3 regions of the Halalkalibaculum sp. DA3122 genome follow, and region 2 is predicted to be linked to each of the others. Evidence: riboswitches for the same ligand, from Rfam matches in the RefSeq annotation. Region 2 holds a riboswitch; each other region holds the start of a gene.
The links. Region 2 has a riboswitch for cobalamin ahead of ACG2F4_RS10395 (TonB-dependent receptor plug domain-containing protein). Riboswitches for the same ligand answer to the same signal wherever they lie in the genome.

Region 1 (5,500 bases), on a different contig from region 2:
CACCAGGCCGTAGATCATGCCGCGGTGCAGGGCGGATTCCCCGATCGCATAAATATCGGGATCACTGGTTTTCATCTTGTCATCCACGATGATGCCGCCGCGCTTGCCAACTTCCAGGTCAGCTTTGCGGGCCAGTTCATCGCGCGGACGAATTCCGGCGGAGATGATCACCATGTCTGCCTCCAGGCGATCGTCATCTTCAAAGTCGAGGTATTCGGGCGTGCCATTGCCGCCGATGAGCGTAGTGTTCTTGTTCAGCAGAATTTCCAGGTCCAGCTCTTCAAGCGCCGTCTTTAATGCATGAGCGCCGATCTCATCCAGCTGTTTCGGCATCAGGCGCGGGGCAAATTCGATGACGCTGGTCTCCAGCCCGAGGTCCATGGCCGACTTGGCCGCCTCCAGCCCGAGCAGTCCGCCGCCAATTACCGCCGCCTTGCCGGCGCCCCGGGCATAGTCCGTGATGGCATCCAGATCCTCAAGCGTGCGATACACAAATACGCCCTTCTTGTCGGTACCGTCGATGGGAGGCACAAACGCGCTGGAGCCGGTGGCCAGGATCAGCTTGTCGTAGGAAACCGTGCGCCCTTTCTGGGAGGTTACGGTCTTGGATTTGCGATCCAGATCCACCACGAGCTCTCCGGTAAACAGGGTAATGCCCTGCTCCTCGTACCAGGAGCGCGGGGCCATCTGCAGGTCCTCCTCGTCCGCATCGGCAAAGTAGGAGCTCAGCTGTACGCGGTCGTATGCCGGGCGGGGCTCCTCGCCAAAAATGGTAATCTTAAAATTGGTGCTCGTTTCCTTGTTGATGAGCTTTTCACAAAACTTGTAGCCCACCATCCCATTTCCAACAACGACAATGTGTTCCGGTTCGGGAGATTTAGCTGGTGACATAACGAGTGATTGAGTTTTATGGTCCACACCTGCTGCATGCGCAGAATGTCAAGACGAAATTCTTAATATTTTTAGTTTAAAATTCAATAAAACCTTACTAATTTATGCAAGTATTGAATTTCAGCTCGCATGTTAACATCAATTAATAAAACTTTCAAACTAAAAAATAGAGTTAATTTTCATTTTATATATTTATACTTTAGTCAAAGTGAATAATTTTATTAAATTAAATAGGCAAAATTTCCATAAAGCCGTAATTTTAAATATTTGTACTTTTATTCTGCTACTTTGCTTATGCCATTGACTAAATCCACAGAAACTCAACCTGATATACCGGCCGGGGGTGGCAAGCTCATACTGGTGGGGGCCGGCCCCGGCGATCCCGATCTGATAAGCATCAAGGGGGCTAAAGCCCTGGCCCGGGCCGATGTGGTGCTGTATGACACGCTCTCCCATCCCGATCTACTGGATTATGCACCACCCCGCGCTGAGAAAATTTACGTGGGGAAAAAGGCGGGCTCATCGCAGAACAGCCAGGAGAGCACGAACGATCTTATTGTCCGAAAGGCGAACGAGGGCAAGTGCGTGGTGCGGCTGAAGGGCGGTGACCCGTTCATTTTTGGTCGCGGGCACGAGGAGCTTTGCCATGCGCGGGATCACGACATCCCGGTGGAAATTGTGCCCGGTATTTCCAGCTGTACGTCTGTTGGGGAGCTGCAGGGCATACCGCTAACCAAGCGCGGTGTTAACGAAAGTTTTTGGGTGACCACCGGCGTGACGCGCAACGGTACGGTTTCGAAAGATGTGAAGCTGGCCGCCCGGTCTTCGGCCACCGTCGCCATCCTGATGGGGATGCGGAAGCTCCCCGAAATTACGCAGATTTTTCGCAATCACGGCGGTGCGGATACGCCTGTTGCGGTCATCCAGAAAGGCTCGCTGCCGGGGGAGAAGATCGCCCTGGGCACGGTGGATACGATTGTGGATGAGGTACGCAAAAATGAATTGACAAACCCTGTCTTGATCATAATTGGAGACGTTGTGCGGCTACATCCCGATTTTTGCAATTCACAAAAGAAGTGGCGAGGAAAACAGGATATCGTATTTAGTGCTTTTAACAGCAGCTACAGGGAGATAACAGAATATATGAGAGTAGGAATCTCTGCCCTAAACTTCTAACCTGCATTTCACCGAAATAGGGCTCATGCGCAAGACGCTGGTGGAAATTGCCCGCCAACCTATCAATAAACGTACTCGCCGGCAAAGTTCAGCAACAATAGCTTCGCAGGTTGAACACGTTTCATCTTCCGGATGATTCTACAGGAATATGCAGTTTACCGTAATTTAGAGATAGTCTATCCCCAGGAGCTCAATAAGAAAGCCGAATTGTTAACAACTCGACTTTTTTGTGGAAAAGTATTCGTTGACAATGAGAGCGGCAGCTCTTTTCTTGAATACAGGTTTGAAGGTGCCCCGATTCTGTCGGGGTGAAAAGGGAATCCAGTGAAATGCTGGAGCTGTACCCGCAACTGTAATCCGGAATATTCTTTGATTTAACCACTGTCTCAGCCCCAAACGAGGCGGGAAGGTTCGAAGAAATTGTCGGTAAGTCAGGAGACCTGCCTTTAAATCAGTAAACGAGGCCTTCGGGAGTTAAGGCGTTGTTGAAAGGCAGGTATGGAATACCCGACTGTTTTTACTGATCTCACCAGCTCCGTGAACTCCTGCCCTTCAACGTTTTGCATCCCACCTCAGAATTGCAAGCTAAAACGAATTGCTATGATTACCCACAATCTTGGATACCCGCGGATAGGTATCAACAGAGACCTGAAGAAAGTAATAGAACCGTATTGGAAGGGAGAGACCGGCAAAGCCAGACTGAATGAATCAATTTCGATCTTCAAGGTGATGCACTGGACCACCCAGAAAGATGCGGGAATCGACCTGGTACCTTCAAATGATTTTTCGCTCTACGATCAGGTGCTGGATATGGCCCTGTTGGTCGGCGCCATACCAGATCGTGATCTGTATGAGAAAGAAAATGACAAAATTTACAGCTATCCCATCGATACCAGCTTTGCCATGGCGCGAGGATTACAGGATAATACGCAAGTAATTTCCTGCTAAGCAATAGTTCTATCATGAAAACCAGGAATTCAAAAATCACAAGTATGAATAATAAACTGATTGGGCGTACGTCTGTACGCGAAAATATCAAACTGAGCGAGGATCCCTCGTATCCCATCTTTAAAGAGTTGTACGAAAAACAGAAAAAGGTGGTCTGGTTTCCCGAAGAGCTGAACATCCAGCAGGATGCCCTCGACTATCACACGCTGACCCACGATGAAAAAGAGCTTTTTGATACGGCTGTGGGCTATTTCTGCTCGTCGGAGCTGCTGGTGCAAAACGTGCTGGTCAATTCCTTTTTCCCTTTGCTCACCGATCCACACGCAAAGATGAGCTTCAGCACCCAGCTGTTTATGGAGAATATCCACAGCGACTTCTTTGAGATTGTACTGCAGTCCTTCGGACTGGACCGCGAGAAGATGTACGATGTGGCCTTCGACGATCCGATATTGCGGAAAAAGCAAAATCTTATTGTCGATGAGATCGATAAAATAAGTCACGGAAAAATTAATCCCGAAACACTCGAGGGACAAAAAAAGGTACTTCGGGCCATTCTGCTAAATAACATCATCTTAGAAGGGATTTTCTTTTACTCCTCATTCGCCCATTTCTTTGCGCTCAAGGATATGGCCAAGATGAAAAACGTGGTTTCCGGGGTGGAACTGGTACTGATCGATGAATCGCTGCACCTGCAAAACGGCATCGAAGCTATCCTGATTATGCTGGAAGAAAATCCGGAAATTGTGAAGGATACCGAGTACGTGCAGGATATCCGGAATGTCATCCTGGAGGGAACCTCCCTGGAAATTGAGTATGTCAAACATCGATTTGGCGACCGGACGATCCTGGGCATTTCATCCGGAGAGATGGAGCGGTACCTGAAATATATCACTGACCGGCGATTGCAGGAGCTCGGCTTTCGGCAGGAGTTTCATATCAATGAAAATCCACTGCGATTCCTGCAGAAAGAAGACGTAAAAAAGCTGATCAACTTTTTCGAAGTCTCATCTACCGAATACACTAATTACTAAAACATTCAACTATGAAACGTACAGTCATAAAGCGCGACGGCACGGAACAGCCTTTCCGCACCCAAAAAATAATCAACGCGATATTCGAAATCATCCAGAGACTAAAAGTCGAGGATGATTATGAGCTCGTCTTCAAAATCATGAAAGAGCTTGACCTGAAAGTCCCCGAGCGGGTCACCACCGAAGAGCTCGACCGGCTGGTGCTCAAGGCCATCGAGCAGCTCATCCCCAAGCACCCGGTCTACGATACGCTGGCCACGCGCCAGCTGCTGAAGATCATCAACAAGGATATTGACCGCCGGCTGGATGGATTCAAAGAGTACTTGGAACAGGCCTTTGACCAAAGCCTGCTGGATGAACGGCTTAAAGAGTTTGACTTCGACCTGCTGGCCGACAGTCTCAATTTCGACCGCGACGGACTGCTGGGCTACTTTGGGCTGACTACGCTGAAAGATCGCTATCTGATGAAAAATCGCGAGGATCGGACGATTGAGAAACCACAATGGTTTTTCATGCGTGTGGCCATGGGGATCGGCAATTCCAATGAGCAGATCGTAAAGATATATAACAAACTCTCGAATTTGGAGTACCTGCACTCCACGCCCACGCTGTTCAACTCGGGCACCACCACGTCGCAATATTCGTCCTGTTACGTGAGCGTGATCGATGATTCGCTGGACTCCATTATGGATAAAGTGCGGGAGACCGCTTTTCTGGCCAAGTATGCCGGAGGCGTGGGTACCGATGTGACCCGTATCCGGGCAACCGGTTCCAACATCAAATCGTTGAATGCACCTTCCTCGGGTGCGATCCCATTCATCAAAGTGTTTGATACGCTGGTAAACTCCATCCAGCAGGGCGGACGCCGGCGCAGCTCGCAGGTGATGTCGATGCAGCCGTGGCACCTTGATATCGACGGATTTCTGGATCTGCGGGAGACTACCGGTAACGCCTATTTCCGCACCCCGTCACTCAATACCAGCCTCTGGATGCCGGACGAGATGATGCGGCGCATCAAGGAAGGCGAACCGATCTACCTGTTTGATCCCGGCGAATGCCCGGAGTTGGTGGATGCCGTGGGCGACGATTTCAAGAAGAAGTATGAGAAACGTATCAAGCAGGCCGAGGCTGATCAGCTGGAGCATTATGAGAAACGTGACAGCCAGAACTTCTTCAAAAAATACCTGTTCAAGCTGGCTAAAACGGGTCATCCGTGGCTCATTTTCAAGGATGAGCACAATCGCCATAACCCGTGTCCCGAGTACAGCGTGATTAACAGCTCGAATTTGTGTACCGAGATCTCCATCCCCAACCGACCCGACTCCACGGCCGTCTGCACGCTGGCGTCGGTGAACTTGTCGAAACACCTTAACGAAGACAACAGCGATATCGACTGGGACAAGCTTGAGGATACGCTGGAGGTCATGACACGGGGACTCGATAACATCCTGGAT
Region 2 (5,500 bases):
ACAAATACAATGAGCAAAGCCCTACCTCGTCAATGAGCCCCTCTTCCTTCTCCGGTTATAGTCAGAAGAGGGGGCTGCATAAATAACGTTGTAAGCGGTTAGAACGTATACTGCGCCTTCAGTGAAAAGCCCCGTCCCCTGGTTCTGTAGCCGTTGATTTCGGTATAATCGGAATCGAAAACATTCTCAATTTTGCCGATCACGGAGAGCTCCTCTAACACGTTGTAGCGCAGGCTCAGATCAGACACATTGTAGCCATCCACCTCGGATAGATCCAGCGCGCCGTAGTAACCGGGACCGAGCGCGGAGCTGTAGAACACATCATCCCGCTCACCCACAAACCGGCTGCTTGCACGGATGCTCAGCTTGTCAGTCGCCTGCCAGGTGGCATTAATATTTGCCGTAATGCTCGGGCGTCGGGTCAGTGATCCAATCTCTTTCTCTGAGGTCACGAACTCCCCGCTTTCATAGATCTGAACGTGGCTGCCATCGGTGTACTCCCCGTCAAGGTTGGCGGGACTAAATTCCAGCGTAGAATGCGTGTAGGCCAGGTTGCCACCCAGCGCCACACTGCTGCCGAGGCGCGTTTCCACACCCAGCTCAACCCCATTGACGGTCTGTGCAGAAGCGTTCATGTACGTGTCACCCCGGTAGTCCATCGAGCCGAGATTCTCAACGGCCTTATCCCCATTCCACAAATAAACGTATTCAATCACATTATCTACGTTGGTGCGAAACAGCGACAGGTTGATCTGCACGGCCGAACTGATCGTCTGCTTCCATCCCAGTTCGTACGAGATGGAGGTCTCCGGCTCCAGTGTGTTGTTGCCACGATTGGTAACATAGCCGGTCGAGGTGGCCGGGGAGTACAGCTGATAGAGCGACGGGGCATTAAACCCGGAGGTTAGCGCACCATACACCAGCGCAGAGGGCGAAAGCTGCACCTTGGGATTGATCTCAAATGTAAAATGACTGCCAAACTCGTTGTGGTTCACCAACCGGCTGCCCAGTCCCAGGCTAAACGGCTCCAGGACCTCACCGATCAATTTACCGCCTAATTCTGTGTGAACAAACACGTGGTTAACTGTCTCTTTCAGATCGAGAGAATCCAGGTCGGTTTCAGATTCAAAGTTAAAAGAACTCAGGTAGGTATAATTTCGCGTGCTCATGGTCTGCTGGGTATTGCCGATTCCCACGATCCCCGAGACGCCACTGGTCTGAAAACCGGCGGTCAGCTCGTTTTCCCAGAGCGTACCCTCTGCATTGGTCTCGGTATAGCTGCCGTCGTAATTTCCGGCCTCATCTGTTATGGAAGAATCGTTGACCACATCGCGGGCCAAGTCCGAATAGGCCCCATTGTACTGCAGTTCAATATTGTTCGAAAGCTCCAGTGAGCCGCCATAGGTGTAAAAATCACGCTGAAAATCGGTCTGGGCGTCGCGGGCATCGCTGAAGGCGCCCTGGTCAATGTCGCTGGTCTGATCCGCACGCCGGTAGGAGGCAAACACCCCGTAGGTCTCAGTCCTGTACCCCAGCTTTCCAGACAGGTCCAGCTTATTAAAATCGTCTCGATCCCGGGGATTAAAGTCCGGCGGATTCTGGACGGTGTCGATCGTTGCATCCAGCCCGTTGGTGAGTCCCTGGGCAATGCCAAAATCCGCATAAAACCCACCCCGGGACGAATAGTTCAGGTCCAGCTGATTGCCGGTGGAGTAGGTTTTGCTTCCAAAAGTGCCGTGACGCGTGCTGATATTTCCACTAACGCCGGGCGACTCCTGCCCGCGGGTAATGATATTGATAACCCCGCCGATGGCCGCCGAGCCATACAAGGTGCTGTGAGAACCGCGGACGATCTCAATCCGCTGCACGCGGGCCAGCGAAAGCTCGGACAGATCGATACTGTTGGAAGCGGTTGAGGGGTCGCTGATACGCACGCCGTCAATCATAACCACCGAGTGGCTGCTGTTGGCATTGCGCAGGAACACATTTTGCAGGGAACCCGGTGTTTGGCCGATGCCCACCAGGTGCATGCTTTGCTGCTCCGCCAGCAGCTCTCCCACGCTGTAAACGTTTGCGTTGCGGAGCTCCCGGCTGGTGATGACTGTCACATTACGGCCCACGCCCTGGGGAGATTCCGCCCACCGGTTGGCGCTGATAATAATTTCATCCAGCTGATAAGTCCCGGTGGTATCGATTTGGGAAAAAACTGAAAAAGGTACCGCGAACAGGAACAACAGGACCGCAAGCCCTGCGTTGCGTTGAAATGAGAATTGCATGATTAAACTATATTTAGGTTACAAATGATGATTAAATACATCATTCGCACCTTTGGGAAGTCCAGAAGGGCATAAATACCGGTATAGCGCACCGAATATTTATTCTTCGCTTTTCTCCCGAAAGCTACGAATGCAGATGCACTGGCAGGTCTTCTGGCTTATCCCGATCATTCGCCCCTTCCCGCCCGTTTTCCCTTTTGCAAAAAAAACGGACAGTGGTTATCAACGAATGATCCTAAACCCTGCAAGCAGGGCTGGGAATTACAGCATCGGGGAATGCTCCGGACTCTTCCACCAGTTGACATGGGGAAACACCGGATTCCCTTTTAATCCCACTTCACAAAACGGAAGCAGGGAACCAATACACTCGCAAAAGATACAGGCTCCATCGTATAAATCAAAAGAAATGTTGATACCATTCTACCTAAAAGGATGCAGCTACCGACTACATCAAGCGAACACTTGAAAAGCTATATCTTTTAAAAAAATGAATGGATCTAAAGAACTGCAGCTGATGTCCTGAACGATACAGAAAGGCGACTGCCGGGCAATTCAGGGACCTCTATTTCTAGCCTGTATTTCTCACAATAATAAAGTCTGAATTCGTGTAATGCCTTGACAGGAAGCAAGTTACCTTAATTCTAAGGCTGGAATAAATTTCACAGTGTGTAGCAGGCTACGAAATAGTCCCGCCTGCTGCGTTGAAGTTGGAAATCGCCTTGCACACGAACCAATTTCCTGGTGAGAAAAGCAGGCTAACGCGATATAGCGGTAACATTTAGATGAAATCTGACAACTGCATGAACAGCCATCGATTCATCACATCCTGCGCTGATATTCCGAATCTATATCCAATATTTAGTTACAGCCGAAAATTCTTTATACTTGATTCATGTTTTGAACCCATGGTAATGGATGAAGTACAGATCATCATTATCTGAATCTGAATCAACGCTGACCAACTTATCCTCTTTTGAAGATTGTAATCATCGGTGCCGGGGAAATCGGGTATGACCTTGCAAGCTTGCTCTCCAAGGAGAAGCATGATGTCATTGTTCTCGATCGTAACAAGAACGCCCTGGACAAGGTGACCGAAAACCTCGATGTGCTTTGCCACGAGGGGAACGCCACCTCTGCCAAAGATCTTGTCGATGCCGGCGTCAAGGATGCGGATATTACCATTGCGGTGACCAGTATCGACGAGGTGAACATGATCGCCTCCATGCTCAGCAAACGCCTTGGCACCAACATGGTAATTGCCCGGATCCGCAATGACGAACTGTCCCGGCCCAACTCCCCGCTGAAGCCCACCGACCTGGGAATCGATGTGATGATTCATCCTGAACTTAGCGCCGCCCAGGAGATTGTCCAGCTCATCAAACGCTCTACCGCCACCGATGTGATCAATCTCGCCGACAACAAGATGCAGATTATCGGGCTGCGGCTGGAAAAAAACTCCCAGCTTGTGGGAAAAACAGTCAGTGAATACGCCCGGATGTTCCCTGATATCACCTTCCGGGTAGTCGCAATTGCCCGTCGGGGCCTTACCATTATCCCGAGCGGAACAGTCCGCCTGCAGGCTCTTGACCAGGTTTTTGTACTGGCTCAGACGGAGTCTATCCCCGAGGTAGTAAAAACAACCGGCAAAATTGAGACCGAAATTAGTACTATTATGATTGCCGGGGGAACGCCGGTGGGTGAGATGGTGGCCCGGCTGCTCTGCGACCAGGAAAAAAGCTGGACGATCAAGCTCATTGAACCGGATTACGACACGGCCGTGCAGCTGGCACAGGACCTGAAGGATGTGCTGGTGCTCAACGGTAACCCGACCGATCCCGACCTGCTGGCTACCGAGGGTATCTCCGACACCGACGCTTTTATCTCCGTCACCGATGATGAGGAGTCCAATATTATCTCCTGCCTTATGGCCAAACACATGGATGTTAAAAAAACCGTGGCACTGGTTTCGAAATCCGACTATATCCCCCTGAGCCAAACCATCGGGCTGGATGCGGCCATCAACAAAAAATCTGCCGCTTCCAATGAAATCCATCGTTATGTTCGGCGGGGTCGCGTTATTTCCGTTACCGCCCTGCAGGGGATCAAGGCAGAAGTTATTGAGCTCCAGGCAGCCCCCAAGTCAAAGGTTGTCAAAAAGCCGATACAACAGATAAACTTCCCAAAAGGCTGCGTAATCGGGGGAATTCAGCACAACGGGAGCGTGGAGATAGCGACCGGCCAGTCGCAAATCAAAGCCAACGATCGGGTAATCGTTTTCTGTCTGCCCGAGGCTGTCGAAAAAATCACTACGCTTTTTCAATAATGGCGAATTCCCGGTCACAAATAAGTCGCAGCCTTAACCGACCCAATATTGATATTCTGACGGTACTGGGTATCCTGGGTTCTTTTGTTTTTTTTCTTGGTTTTGCCCTGCTTATTCCCATTGCCATCGACCTTGTCTATGAGGGTACAACCTGGCACTCTTTTCTCTATTCGGCATCCATCGCCTTTATTGTGGGAGGGGGGCTGTATTACCTGTTCAAACCCAAACAAGAGCTGCGTATTCGCGAGGGATTTCTGATTGTGAGCCTCACCTGGCTGTTTCTATCACTGGTTGGAGCCCTCCCCTTTTTCATTTCCGGGGTAATTCCCAGTTATACAGACGCCGTATTTGAAACAATGAGCGGTCTTTCAACCACCGGGGCTACCATTTTGGGAGGCACAGCCAGCGACGGTACTGTCAATCCACAGATAGAAGCGATCCCGCGCAGCATGCTGTTTTGGAGATCGCTGGCGCACTGGCTGGGCGGCATGGGCATTATCGTACTCTCCATCGCGATCCTGCCGTTGCTGGGAATCGGTGGCATGCAGCTTTTTCAGGCGGAATCGCCCGGTCCCACCACTGACAAGCTCACCCCGCGGGTACAGGAGACGGCCAAACTTTTGTGGGTGGTATATGTAGCGTTTACTGCAGCTGAATTTCTTCTTCTTTGGGTCCATCCGTCAATGGACTGGTTTGATGCGCTTAATCATGCATTTGCGACCCTGGCGACCGGCGGATTTTCCACCAAAAATGCGAGTATTGCAGCTTTTGATTCGGTCTACGTCGATCTTGTTATCACGCTGTTCATGTTCCTGGCGGGCATTAGTTTTGCCCTCCATTTCCGCCTGCTCAGAGGCGATACGAACTCATTTTTCCAAAACCGGGAGGTCCGCTTTTTTAC
Region 3 (5,500 bases), on a different contig from region 2:
TGCTTGATTATGCCATTGAAAAGGATATTCTGCTGACGGCCTACAGCCCGTTGGCTCAGGGAGATGTCATACAAGATGAGGATCTTATCCAGATGGCCAAAAAATATGAGAAAAGTCCTGCCCAGATCGCCCTCCGCTGGCTAATAGAACAGGAGAATGTAGTAGCCATCCCCAAAGCATCCAGCCGTGAGCACCTTGAGGCGAATATCGATATCTTCGACTTTTATCTCGAAGATGAGGATTTTGACAAGATTGATAATCTGAATAAGTCTAAACGCCTTGTCAATCCCAGTTTTGCTCCCAGGTGGTGATCCTGTTTACGCTTGAAATTGCTTGGTATCCTCCTTTATGGATGAAGAGCTGATAGATGCTAATAGCGGTTGAATACAAGGTGACCAGAGAATGGACGTGGCTACCGCTTGCAACAGTTAAACTAATCGGTTTAAAATAACTGTATTTGAAATGTTGACCGAAGCTTGTCACTCCCGGATGGCCATGTTTGTACTGTTACCCGGTCTCTCCACTCGGTATACTGTTCAATTTCGAGATCTAGTCTATGGAGAACCCATGTCAGATTATCGTTGTGAAACTGCGTAACATCGAAATTCAGTTGCAGGGCGTGGTTGCCCGCAATCTCCTGCAACAGGCCACAAATAGCCTGTATTTTGGCTTTTCCATCGGGGCACACTTCCGAGGACCGAATACGGCAGGATTCCGAATACACTTGTTTCTGTCGGACCATTTGTATGTTTTGTATCTGGTGAATTGTAGAGTTCCTTTATTCGTAGCTTACGTACTATCCCAGAGGTTAACTGAAATCTTATATTATCTCCCTTTAAACAGTTTCGGATGCTGCCGGTGGAACCCTGTGGCTTCCTGAAAAATGTTGGCAAATTCCAGCAGTTTTCCTTCCTCATACAGATTTCCTGAAAAAGTGATGCTGGTCGGTTCCCCGTTTTCCGTAAACCCGTTGGGCAGCACGACGGCCGGATGACCCGTGAGATTGGTCAGCAGCAGGTTGTCACCAAAGGTAGGAGACACATATATATCCACATGCCTCATCAGGGAATCCATCTTTTGGATGAGTTGGTGGCGGATTCGATTGGCCTGGATATATTCCACTGCCGGAATGAAGCGGGATGAGCGGAAAAGGTTCGGCCAGGCCTCCTGGCTTTGGCGGACCATTTTGTCATCGCGGTCAGAACGGGTTAGCTGATCGAATGCGGCTGCAGCTTCGGCATTAAGTATAAAGCTGAGTGAAGATACAGGCAGCCGGGGCAGGGTTATGGATGTTAAATTAACCCCGAGCTTCCTTAGGGATTCCAGCGTAAGGCTATCTTGGCTCTGACTGGCATAATTTCGGTCGAACGAGGACTCCACGTAGCCAATAGTCAATTTGTCGAGGTCCAACTCCTGGTCATAATTAAAAGGAAGGTCCACTACGGTCTGGTCATCGCCGCCGGGACCGTGAATCGCATGGAATACAATGGCCGCGTCTTCTGCGCTGCGGGTTATCGGCCCCACCTTGTCCATGCTCCAGCTGAGAGCCATCGCTCCGTGCCGGCTAACCCGGCCATAGGTGGGTCTGAGGCCCGTTGTGCCTGTTCGGGTAGAGGGAGAGACGATGGAGCCCCAGGTTTCGGTACCGAGCGCAAAGGGCACCAATCCCGCTGCAGTTGTCGCAGCGGAACCAGCAGATGACCCACTGGATCCCTGCCTTAGATTCCAGGGATTGCGGGTCATCCCCCCGAACCACACGTCGCCATAGGCCAGCGCACCAAGCGTGGTTTTGGCTACGAGCACCGCACCGGCTTCATCCAGTTTTTTCACAACAGTGGCTGTCTCACTGATTTGCTGATTTTTGTAGGGTTCGGCGCCCCAGGTGGTTTTGTATCCTTTAACAGCAAAAAGATCTTTTAACCCGTACGGAATACCGTGCAGTGGACCGCGATAATACCCGTCTTCCAGCTCCTGATCCAGTTGCCGTGCCTGCCGGAGCGCACGTTCCTCCGTTAATGTGACGACAGCCTCCAGAGTATCGCCGTATGTCTTGAGGCGATCAAGAAAGAACCGTGTCAGTTCAGAGGGGGATATCTTCCGGTTTTTGATGAGTGAAGAAAGTTCTGCAACAGTATAAAAGGCGAGTTCTGAACTGTCGGAAGGCAGTGAGATCTCCGGTGGTATATCCCATTCAACAGGACGTTGTTCGTGGTCAAACGTTTTCCCTCTGGGGATCGGGTTAAAATCAAGCGCCGGAGGAACTTCATTTGCAATTTCCCAGTCGCGGATGGTTTGATAGTTCTTTCTGAGTCCTTCAAGCTGAGAGATCATCGAATCTTTTTCCGAGCTGGTAAATGTCAGGCCGATCAGTTCTCCTGCATGGGTTATCGTCTCGTTTGTAATAGGGCGTTGATACAGCGAATGGGCGGTGAACGCGAGAAGAAATCCCAGGGAGATACCGGTAATCAAGTAGATAAGACGTTGTTCCATAAATAAAGCCGTAGTGAAAATTTGTTGTAAAAGAGGGCCTTGAAAACCAGGAGTGTTGGTCAAGATCAACCCCTGAGGGGATTCGAAACCGCAGTTTATATCTCATAAATGAGGATTTCGAATTCGCGAAGTTGACGATATTGGCCAATACAACAGTTTTGCATAGATCTCTAAAATACGATTGTAGGAACAAAATGAAACCAGATATTGACCTGCTGCAGCTTTTTTAAAAGGTCGCAAAATCCCCGGCTCGTCGTTGGTCAGGGAGTTGCACTCCCGCTTGACAGGACGCCCCGATCCCGATAAAACAGAAGGTTTTGCCCTCTCCCTGAAAATCAAAAAGCCAAATGATTAGGTTAAAAGTTGGAATACCTGTATAATTAGCACGCTAATGCTAACATACTGATTCAGTGTCGGTCACCCGTCCACTGGCGGGTGTGAAAAGGGAATCCGGTGACCAACCATAATTGGGCTGGAAGTCCGGAGCAGTCCCCGCTGCTGTGAATTCCGTTGATGATGTTACAGGCACATATCCACTGTCCCCGCACGCTGGGATGGGAAGGAGGCCTGGATCGGGATAAGCCAGAAGACCTGCCAACGCTGATGAAGGAAAAGCTTTCGGGAGAAAAGCTGTACCTATGATTGATTATACATATCTGCCACCGCACCTGGTTGGTATTATCTGCCTGCTTTTTTGGGGCAGTTGTAAAAAAAGTGATGCGGATTATACACCTGAAACAGCCCCTCAGCCTGCTGTAACCACCGTTGCCCATCAACCTGCTGAGCAGGTGGAAATCAATTTTGCACGGGGATTTGACATACATTATCGTGAAGGCTACAAACGTCTCGAAATACTGAACCCATACCAGGATCAGGCTGATACCCTGCATTACGTGCTGATACCCCGCGGGGCGAGCCTGCCCGAATTTGAAGGAGACGCCCAGGTTATCGAGATACCGATTCGCAGTATGATAGCCACATCAACCACCCACATCGCTCTAACAGATATGCTCGGGGCCAACTCCATAATTGAAGGTGTAAGTCAGCCGGATTACGTATTCAACAGAGAAATCCGCAGGGGCCTGCAGCAGGGAGATATCAAGGGCTACCCGGGGGGCGAACTTAACAAAGAGCAGGCGCTTGCACAGAATCCCGACCTGGTTATGATTTCCGGAGGGCAGGCGTCGCAGTACGACAATTTCCGGGTACTCCTGGATTCCGGCATTAACGTGTTGGTAAATTCGGAGTGGTTGGAAAATACTCCGCTTGGAAAGGCTGAATGGGTGAAAATGATGGCGGCCCTGCTTGACAAGGAGGCCCTGGCCAATCGCCGTTTTGAAAAGGTGAAAAGAAGGTACCGGGAGCTCAAGGCGAAGGTTGAAGATGTTTCTGAGAAGCCGCTGGTGATTAATAACATGCCCTATAAAGGGGCTTGGTTCGTATCGGGTGGAGATAGTTTTTTCGCCCGGTTTCTCCGTGATGCCGGCGCCGATTATCCCTGGTTCAACAAGGCCTCAACAGGGGGATTGAGAATGGATTTTGAAGTGGTGTATGAAGCGGGGCTGCGCGCGGATATCTGGCTTAATCCGGGAAATGCAAGAACAAAAGAGGATATCCTGGCCGATGACAGCCGTTTCAGGGAGTTCAAATCGTTTGCTAACGGCCGTATATTTAACAACAACCGGCGGATGAGTAAAACCGGAGGGAATGATTTTTGGGAATCGGGGGTGGTGCGTCCCCACATTGTACTGGCCGACCTGATTAAGATTATGCATCCATCCCTGCTGCCGGATCATCACCTGTATTATTATCAAAAAATTGAGTAATGCAGGAAATACGCAAACATACGGAGTCGATACCTCAAAGCACGACAAACCGATGGTATTTTGCAGGACTTTCCGGGGGCGTGGTGCTGCTCTTTCTCGTCAACTTGGCACTGGGCTCGGTGGATATCCCGGTTGACGAGATTATCGTTATCTTGCTGGGGGAGGGAGCAACGCATGAATCGTGGACCAAGATTGTATTGAACATTCGCCTGCCCCGAGCATTGACAGCGATTTTTGCTGGCAGTGCACTCTCAATCGGCGGTCTTTTGATGCAGACGCTGTTCAGAAATCCGCTGGCGGGACCCTCAGTGCTGGGAATAACGGCGGGAGCCAGCCTGGGGGTGGCCGTTGTGATGCTGGCCACAGGCACCATCACCAGTATCTTTGCAATACAACAGCTCAGCAGTGTTGGCAGCTGGATAATCGCGGCTGCCGCAAGTGTGGGTTCTTTTGCCGTCCTGCTTCTCATACTGGCTATTTCAGTGCGTATTCGTGACAACGTAACCCTGCTGATTATCGGCCTCATGATCGCCAATATTACTATTGCACTGGTCAGCATCTGGCAATATTTCAGCGAGCCGGAGCAGATACAGGATTACCTCATATGGACCTTCGGCAGTCTTGGTGGCGTTACGATGAGCCAGATATCCATCCTCTTTGTCATTATTACCATTGGAACCGGCATCGCTTTTCTGCTTTCAAAATCCCTTAATGGACTGCTGTTGGGGGAAAACTATGCCCGGAGCATGGGTATTGCCGTCCAGCAATCCCGAATATGGATCATCATCAGTACCAGCTTGCTGGCAGGCAGCATCACCGCATTTTGTGGGCCCATCGGTTTCGTGGGAATTGCCGTGCCCCATTTAACCCGCTCCCTGCTGGGCACAAACGATCATCGCATGCTGATCCCCAGTACATTCCTTATGGGCGCAATACTGATGCTGGCCTGCGACATTATTGCCCAGGTGCCCGGCAGCAGCACAACGCTCCCGATCAGTGCCGTAACTTCGCTGGTCGGTTCCCCGGTAGTCGTATGGGTCATTGTGCAGCGCAAGAATTTACAAGCTTCTTTCTCCTGATGGCAGTAAAAAATGACATACTGGCAACCCGAAAGTTGTCGATCGGCTATAAAGGAAAAAACAGACCGGCCGTGGTGGCCGGGGAGCTCAATCTTTTCTTGAAAA

Region 1: another riboswitch for cobalamin. It lies ahead of ACG2F4_RS17175 (hypothetical protein); the one in region 2 lies ahead of ACG2F4_RS10395 (TonB-dependent receptor plug domain-containing protein).
Region 3: another riboswitch for cobalamin. It lies ahead of ACG2F4_RS11800 (ABC transporter substrate-binding protein); the one in region 2 lies ahead of ACG2F4_RS10395 (TonB-dependent receptor plug domain-containing protein).

Annotation. Positions count from the first base shown of each region.
Region 1 covers NZ_JBINJF010000036.1:24,204-29,703, forward strand. The annotation lists gene nirB (nitrite reductase large subunit NirB) at 1-891, opposite strand, end outside; gene cobA (uroporphyrinogen-III C-methyltransferase) at 1,186-2,067, shown strand; cobalamin riboswitch at 2,338-2,530, shown strand; gene ACG2F4_RS17175 (hypothetical protein) at 2,668-3,015, shown strand; gene ACG2F4_RS17180 (ribonucleotide-diphosphate reductase subunit beta) at 3,060-4,046, shown strand; gene ACG2F4_RS17185 (ribonucleoside-diphosphate reductase subunit alpha) at 4,058-5,500, shown strand, end outside.
Region 2 covers NZ_JBINJF010000013.1:32,778-38,277, forward strand. The annotation lists gene ACG2F4_RS10395 (TonB-dependent receptor plug domain-containing protein) at 99-2,276, opposite strand; cobalamin riboswitch at 2,402-2,654, opposite strand; gene trkA (Trk system potassium transporter TrkA) at 3,250-4,599, shown strand; gene ACG2F4_RS10405 (TrkH family potassium uptake protein) at 4,599-5,500, shown strand, end outside.
Region 3 covers NZ_JBINJF010000016.1:80,474-85,973, forward strand. The annotation lists gene ACG2F4_RS11785 (aldo/keto reductase) at 1-311, shown strand, start outside; gene ACG2F4_RS11790 (acyl-ACP thioesterase domain-containing protein) at 443-742, opposite strand; gene ACG2F4_RS11795 (amidase) at 826-2,490, opposite strand; cobalamin riboswitch at 2,888-3,104, shown strand; gene ACG2F4_RS11800 (ABC transporter substrate-binding protein) at 3,129-4,316, shown strand; gene ACG2F4_RS11805 (FecCD family ABC transporter permease) at 4,316-5,395, shown strand; gene ACG2F4_RS11810 (ABC transporter ATP-binding protein) at 5,395-5,500, shown strand, end outside.